3 regions of the Luteimonas sp. A534 genome follow, and region 2 is predicted to be linked to each of the others. Evidence: predicted binding sites of a transcription regulator. Region 2 holds the regulator's gene; each other region holds the start of a gene.
The links. The regulator HrcA, encoded in region 2, represses chaperone genes, less so after heat shock. The targets are predictions, from matches to a motif close to TTNGCACTCNNNNNNNNNGAGTGCNAA.
Positions count from the first base shown of each region.

Region 1 (2,262 bases), on a different contig from region 2:
CACGGGTTCGGTGCGGGTCTCGTTCGCAACCTTCGGCGAAGCGGCCACGATCAGCTGCACCATGGTGTCGGGAACCAGGGGCGCCCAGGTGTTCTATGTACCCGAGGAACGAGCCCTTGCGGCGAACGGTCGCGTCGTCATGGACTGGAACGACATCAACAAGTGGAGCACGTCCGGCACGTATGCCTTCAGCTGCAACCTGCCGCCCGGGGTGGTGATGGAAACCATCACCTACACCCAGACCGACACCGGCGGCCGGCTGTGACCCGTCGCCCCATGGAGAACCGACGCATGAACAAGCCTTTCCACAGCCGCATGCCCGCAATGGCGACCTGCGCGCTCGCGCTCGGCGCGATGCTGCATGCCCCCGACAGCAGCGCCGCCACCGAGCGCGTCCAGCGCGTCAGCGCCAGTGCGGTGTGCGAAGCGCCGTTGCCCGTCTACGACATCACCCTGCGCAAGCGCCCGATCGGCATCGGCAACGAGGGCACGACCAATATCTTCGTGTCCTGTGCGCTGCCGACCGACGCCGCCGCGCCGCCGGGTGGCGCCACGGTCAGCGTGCGGTTGGCCATGCTCGCCAACCTTCCAGCAACCACGGTCAACTGCCAGCTGGTGGCCGGCACCGCGGACAATCTGGTCTTCACCGAGGGCACTGCGGTCGTGCCGTCGAGCGGCACGGTCTGGCTGACCTGGGACAATGTCCACAAGGGCTCCACCGGTGGCACGATCAACTTCAGCTGCAGCCTGCCGCCACAGATGGACATCAGTACGATCCTGTACCGGGAGGTCGACCCTGGCGGCGGCCTTTGAAGCAACGACCCCCACCCCGGCCGTTTGCGGCCGGGGTGGGGGGTCGTATATTGAATGCATATTCGGTCCAATCCATAAACATGAACGAAGATTGTCCTGTTGATGGAACTTAATGAACTCTTTGGTCGTTTAGCAGTCTTAACAGGCCACTGCTAAAATCGACGCCATGACAGCAAATACCGCTACTGCGCTCATCCCGAACAATCTGCCGGTCCCCAGCGCGCTCGGCTCGCTGGATGCCTATATCGGCGCCGTGCACCAGATCCCCGTGCTCACCGTGGAAGAAGAGCAGGCGCTCGCCCGCCGTTTCCTCGAAGAAGAGGACCTCGGCGCCGCGCGCGACCTGGTGATGTCGCACCTGCGCTTCGTGGTCCACGTGGCCCGCGGTTACAACGGCTACGGCCTGCCGCTGGGCGACCTCATCCAGGAAGGCAACATCGGCCTGATGAAGGCCGTGAAGCGCTTCGACCCGGACGTCGGCGTGCGCCTGGTCTCGTTCGCGGTGCACTGGATCCGCGCCGAGATGCACGAGTACATCATCAAGAACTGGCGCATCGTCAAGGTCGCCACCACCAAGGCGCAGCGCAAGCTGTTCTTCAACCTGCGCCGCAGCAAGAAGCGCCTGGGCTGGCTCAATGCCGCCGAGGTCAGCGCGGTGGCCAAGGACCTCAACGTCTCCGAGCGCGAGGTGGTGGAGATGGAGTCGCGCCTGTCCGGCCGCGACATCGGCTTCGACCTGTCCGCCGACGAGGACGACGAGCGCGCCCCGCCGGCGCCGGCCGCCTACCTGAAGTCGCACGCCGAGGACCCGTCGCAGGCCTACGAGCGCGAGGACAGCGAGTCCAGCCAGCTCGAGCTGCTGCGCGAGGGGCTGGCGACCCTGGATGCGCGCTCGCGCGACATCGTCCAGCGGCGCTGGCTCGACGCCGACAGCAAGGTCACGTTGCAGGAACTGGCCGACGAGTACGGCGTCTCCGCCGAGCGCATCCGCCAGGTCGAGGCCAACGCGCTGAAGAAGATGAAGGCGCTGTTCGCGGCCTGAGTGCCATGCGCGATCGATCGATGAAGCCCGGCCCCGGCCGGGCTTTTTCGTGGGCGTGCGGTTACCCTTCGGGCTCACGGGAACAAGGTCGTCGCCACCGCGATGAGGCTCTGGATCGCCCTCTATGCCGTCGGCGCCGTGCAGGCGGCGATGCTCGCCGTCGCCTTGTGGCGCAGGCCTGCGAACGCACCGGCCAACCGGGTGCTGTCGGCCTGGCTGGCCATCGTCGCCGCCGACCTCGCGGTCAAGGCGCTGCACATGGCCTCACCCGGCGCCGGCTTCGCCCCCGCGTTCGGCGTCGCGCGGCTGTTACCGTTCGTGTACGCGCCGCTGTTCTTCGTCTACGTGCGTTCATTGACCGTAGGCCGTGCGCCTGGCGTCCGCGCGCTGGTCCACGGTGGATGGTT
Region 1 is NZ_JBSVRR010000002.1:672,134-674,395, reverse strand. It holds gene ACW5F0_RS07835 (hypothetical protein) at 1-265, shown strand, start outside; gene ACW5F0_RS07830 (hypothetical protein) at 292-813, shown strand; gene rpoH (RNA polymerase sigma factor RpoH) at 980-1,855, shown strand; gene ACW5F0_RS07820 (helix-turn-helix domain-containing protein) at 1,958-2,262, shown strand, end outside.
Region 1: the regulator HrcA is predicted to act here: its motif matches at 943-969, upstream of rpoH (RNA polymerase sigma factor RpoH).

Region 2 (2,262 bases):
CCGTCCGCGCGCAGGGTGCGCCGCAGCTGGCAAGCCTGGCCGTCGTCGAACTCCTGTTCGCGCAGCCAGCCGAGCGCGGCGGGCGAGTCGGCGAGGTCGAACTCGGCGTCGAGCTCGGCACGCTGGGCGCCATGGCGGACCACTCCGCTGTCGGCGCGCAGCCCGGACAGGAAGCCCAGGGCGTCGACGATCAGCGACTTGCCGGCGCCGGTTTCACCCGAAACGACGGTCAGCCCCGGTCCGAACTCGAGTTCGGTGGCGGAGACGACGGCGAAATCCTTGATCGACAGGCGCTTGAGCATGGTCTGCGAATTGTGACGCGTGGACGCGAAGTCTGTCATCGACGGATCTCGTCGCTTGCGACAAGTGCCGCGCGGACGTATACCCGCGGCATGTCCCGACACCCTTCCGATCCCCTCGACCCGCGCGCGCGCCAGCTGTTGCGGACCCTGATCGGCCGCCATATCCGCGACGGCGAGCCGGTCGGATCGCAGACCCTGGTGCGCCACGCAGGGCTGGACGTGAGCGCGGCGACCATCCGCAACATCCTGTCCGACCTGGAGGAGGTGGGGCTGCTGTCGGCGCCCCACGCTTCGGCGGGGCGCGTGCCCACGGCCCGCGGCTACCGCGTGTTCGTCGACTCGCTGCTGCAGCTCAGCCCGCTGGGCGAGGGCGAGTTCGAGCGCCTGCGCGGGAGCCTCGCGCCCGGCGGCGGCACGCAGTCGCTGCTGGGCAGCGCCTCGGAGCTGGTCTCGGCCATGACCCGCTTCGTCGGCGTGGTCAGCGTGCCGGGCCGTGAGCAGTTCGCGTTCCGCCAGATCGACTTCGTGCCCCTGGACGGGCAGCGGGTGATGGCGATCGTGGTGTTCGCCGACAACGAGGTGCAGAACCGCATCGTCCAGACCCGGCGTGCCTACGACGCCGCCGAGCTGGAGCGCGTGGCCAACTACCTCAATGCCCATTTTTCCGGGCAGCCGCTGGCGGGCATCCGCGCCACCCTGCTGCGCGAGCTGAAGAGCGCGCGCAGCGAGATGGAAGGCCTGCTGCGCGCCACCACCGAGATCGCCGAGCAGGTGCTGGTGCCCGGGGGCGAGGACATGGTGGTCGCAGGCCAGGCGCGCCTGCTGGGCCTGCAGGACCTGGCCGACCTCGACCGCCTGCGCGAGCTGTTCGACGCCTTCACCGAGAAGCGCGAGATCCTGCAGCTGCTCGAACGCACGGTGAAGGCCCAGGGCGTGCGGGTGTTCTTCGGCGAGGAAACCGGGATCGCGCCGCTGGCCGGGATGTCGCTGGTGACCGCGCCCTACGGTGCCAACGGCCGGGTGCTGGGCGTGCTCGGGGTCATCGGCCCGACCCGCATGGCCTACGACCGGGTGATCCCGGTGGTGCAGGCGACGGCCGAAGTGCTGGGCGCCGCCTTGAAACCCGAGCCCGCATCCCCACTCAGTCCGGACCGAGACACTCCGGACCCACGAGAGCGATGACCACCGAACCCACGCCCGACCACGCCGCCGAGGCGCCCGCAGAAGACCGTCCCCTGGAAGACGTGATCGAATCCCTCCGCGCCGAACTGGAGCAGGTGCGCGCGCAGTCGTTGGTCGACCGCGCCGACCTGGACAACCAGCGCCGCCGCATGGAGCGTGACGTCCAGAACGCCTGCCGTTTCGCCAACAAGCAGATCCTCGGCGACCTGCTGCCGGTGTTCGACAGCCTGGACGCGGCGCTGGTCGCCGGGGCCGCCGGCCCGCTGCACGACGGCGTCGAGCTGACCCTGCGCGAGCTGCGCCGGGTGGCCGGCAACCACGGCCTGTTCGAGATCGCACCGGCTGCCGGCGACGCCTTCAACCCCGACCTGCACCAGGCGATGAGCGTGGTCGAAGCCCCGGACGTTGGTCCGGGTGCCGTGGCCCAGCTGTTCCAGAAGGGCTACCGGCTCAACGAACAGCTGCTGCGCCCGGCCATGGTGGCCGTCGCCCAAGCCGACTGAACCCACGGCCACCGGCGCTTGAAGGCGCCGGCGACCATCCCCAGATAGCAGTCATCGGCGGCGCCGCCGCCCCAGACACGAACCCAGAGGCAAACCCATGGCAAAGATCATCGGCATCGATCTCGGCACGACCAATTCGTGCGTGGCGATCATGGACGGCGGCAAGGCCCGCGTCATCGAGAACAGCGAAGGCGATCGCACCACCCCGTCCGTCGTCGCCTACACCAAGGACGGCGAAGTGCTGGTCGGCGCGTCCGCCAAGCGCCAGGCCGTCA
Region 2 is NZ_JBSVRR010000001.1:695,310-697,571, reverse strand. It holds gene recN (DNA repair protein RecN) at 1-302, opposite strand, end outside; gene hrcA (heat-inducible transcriptional repressor HrcA) at 393-1,484, shown strand; gene grpE (nucleotide exchange factor GrpE) at 1,481-1,987, shown strand; gene dnaK (molecular chaperone DnaK) at 2,085-2,262, shown strand, end outside.

Region 3 (2,262 bases), on a different contig from region 2:
CGCAACGCCGCCGGCCAGCTTGGCCACGCGCTCCTGCAGCTTTTCCTTGTCGTAGTCCGAGGAGGTCTCCTCGATCTGCGCCTTGATCTGCTTGATGCGGCCTTCGATGTCGGTGCTCTCGCCGGCGCCGTCGATGATCGTGGTGTTCTCCTTCGAGACCTGGATCTTCTTGGCGCGGCCGAGGTCGTTGATGGTCGCCTTCTCGAGGGAGAGGCCGACTTCCTCGGAGATCACGGTGCCACCGGTGAGGATGGCCATGTCTTCCAGCATCGCCTTGCGACGGTCGCCGAAGCCCGGCGCCTTGACGGCCACGACCTTGACGATGCCGCGGATGGTGTTGACGACCAGCGTGGCCAGGGCCTCGCCCTCGACTTCCTCGGCGACGATCAGCAGCGGCTTGCCCGACTTGGCCACGCCTTCCAGCACGGGCAGCAGGTCGCGGACGTTCGAGATCTTCTTGTCGTGCAGCAGGATGAAGGGATCATCCAGCTCGGCCGACATCGACTGCTGGTTGTTGATGAAGTACGGCGACAGGTAGCCGCGGTCGAACTGCATGCCTTCGACCACGTCGAGCTCGTTGTCCAGGCCCGAGCCCTCTTCAACGGTGATCACGCCTTCCTTGCCGACCTTGTCCATCGCCTGGGCGATGAGGTCGCCGATGTTGGCGTCGGAGTTGGCCGAGATGGTGCCGACCTGGGCAATTTCCTTCGACGTCGACGACGGCTTGCTGATCTTCTTCAGCTCGGCCACGGCGGCGATCACGGCCTGGTCGATGCCGCGCTTGAGGTCCATCGGGTTCATGCCGGCGGCGACCGCCTTCATGCCCTCGTGGATGAAGGCCTGGGCGAGCACGGTGGCGGTGGTGGTGCCGTCACCGGCGTTGTCGGAGGTGCGCGAGGCGACTTCCTTCACCATCTGCGCGCCCATGTTCTCGAACTTGTCGGCCAGCTCGATCTCCTTGGCGACGGACACGCCGTCCTTGGTGATCGTGGGCGAGCCGTAGCTCTTGTCGAGCACGACATTACGACCCTTGGGGCCAAGCGTCGCCTTGACGGCGTTGGCGAGCACATTGACGCCACGCACCATCTTGGCGCGCGCGTCTTCGCCGAAGCGGATTTCCTTCGCGGACATTGCAGTTACCTCGAAATTGGATCAGGGAATGGAGTTGCGATGCGCGAGCGCGCTCAGCCGACGATGGCGAGGATGTCGTCTTCGCGCACGATCTTGTATTCGGTGCCTTCGTGCTTGTACGCCGAGCCGGAGTACTGGCCGTAGATCACCTTGTCGCCAACCTTCACCTTCGGCGCGCGCAGGCTGCCGTTGTCCAGCGCCTTGCCCTCGCCCACGGCGATCACTTCGCCCCTGGTCGGCTTTTCCTTGGCGTTGTCGGGGATCAGGATGCCGCCGGCGGAGACTTCATCGGCTTCGATCGGCTTGACGACCACGCGGTCATAGAGCGGCTTCAGGTTCATGCAATCCTCACAAGTGATTGATTTGTTACGTCTAAGGAGCAAATCGGTCGCGTATTCTGGCAGTCGGGCCAGCCGAGTGCCAGAACGCGCGCCGCGAAAACCCGGCAAAGCCGGGATGCCTGTTAGATGGGGTGGTCCAGCCGGGGTTCAAGGCCCCCCGCGCAAGGCGGACTCAGAAGCGCCAGGCCGCCACCAGGCCGGTCTCGCCGTTGTTGGGGCTGTGCAGGCTGGCGTTCGAGATGTGGCGGAGCATCAGGGAGAAGCGGTCCCAGCGCCAGCCGGCGGTGGTGACGAACTGCGGGTCGCCGGAAACCGCGTCGGTTTCGCCGGACTGCGCGCCGATCGCGGCGCCCAGCGTCAGGCCGTTGTCGGTGCGCTCGTAGCGCAGGCCGACGAAGCCGACCCAGACGTCGTCTGCAAGGTCACGGCCGCGCACCTCGCCCCGACCGTCGATGTAGACCGCGCCCACTTCGGCGCGGAGCACGGCATTGTCCAGCTGCCGCAGCTCGGGCAGCCAGGCCACCGAGGCCGCGCGGGTGAACTCGCGGTCGGTGGTGGTGGAGACGCCCGCGGCGAGTTCGATGTCGGTGGCTGCCGCTGCGGGGAACGCAGCGGACAACAGCAACATCGAACAGGCGAGCCCCGCGCGCAGGGCGGCGGGGAGGAATGAAACGTGCATGGGGGGAACACCTGGATGAATTGGGAAAGAAGCGCGCCACGCAGAGGATAAGGGCGACGTGTCGCATCAGCGTGCAGACGGGCGGAATACTGTGTGCGCCTTCTGTCTGGC
Region 3 is NZ_JBSVRR010000003.1:191,964-194,225, reverse strand. It holds gene groL (chaperonin GroEL) at 1-1,131, opposite strand, end outside; gene ACW5F0_RS09080 (co-chaperone GroES) at 1,185-1,472, opposite strand; gene ACW5F0_RS09075 (hypothetical protein) at 1,645-2,151, opposite strand.
Region 3: the regulator HrcA is predicted to act here: its motif matches at 1,529-1,555, upstream of ACW5F0_RS09080 (co-chaperone GroES).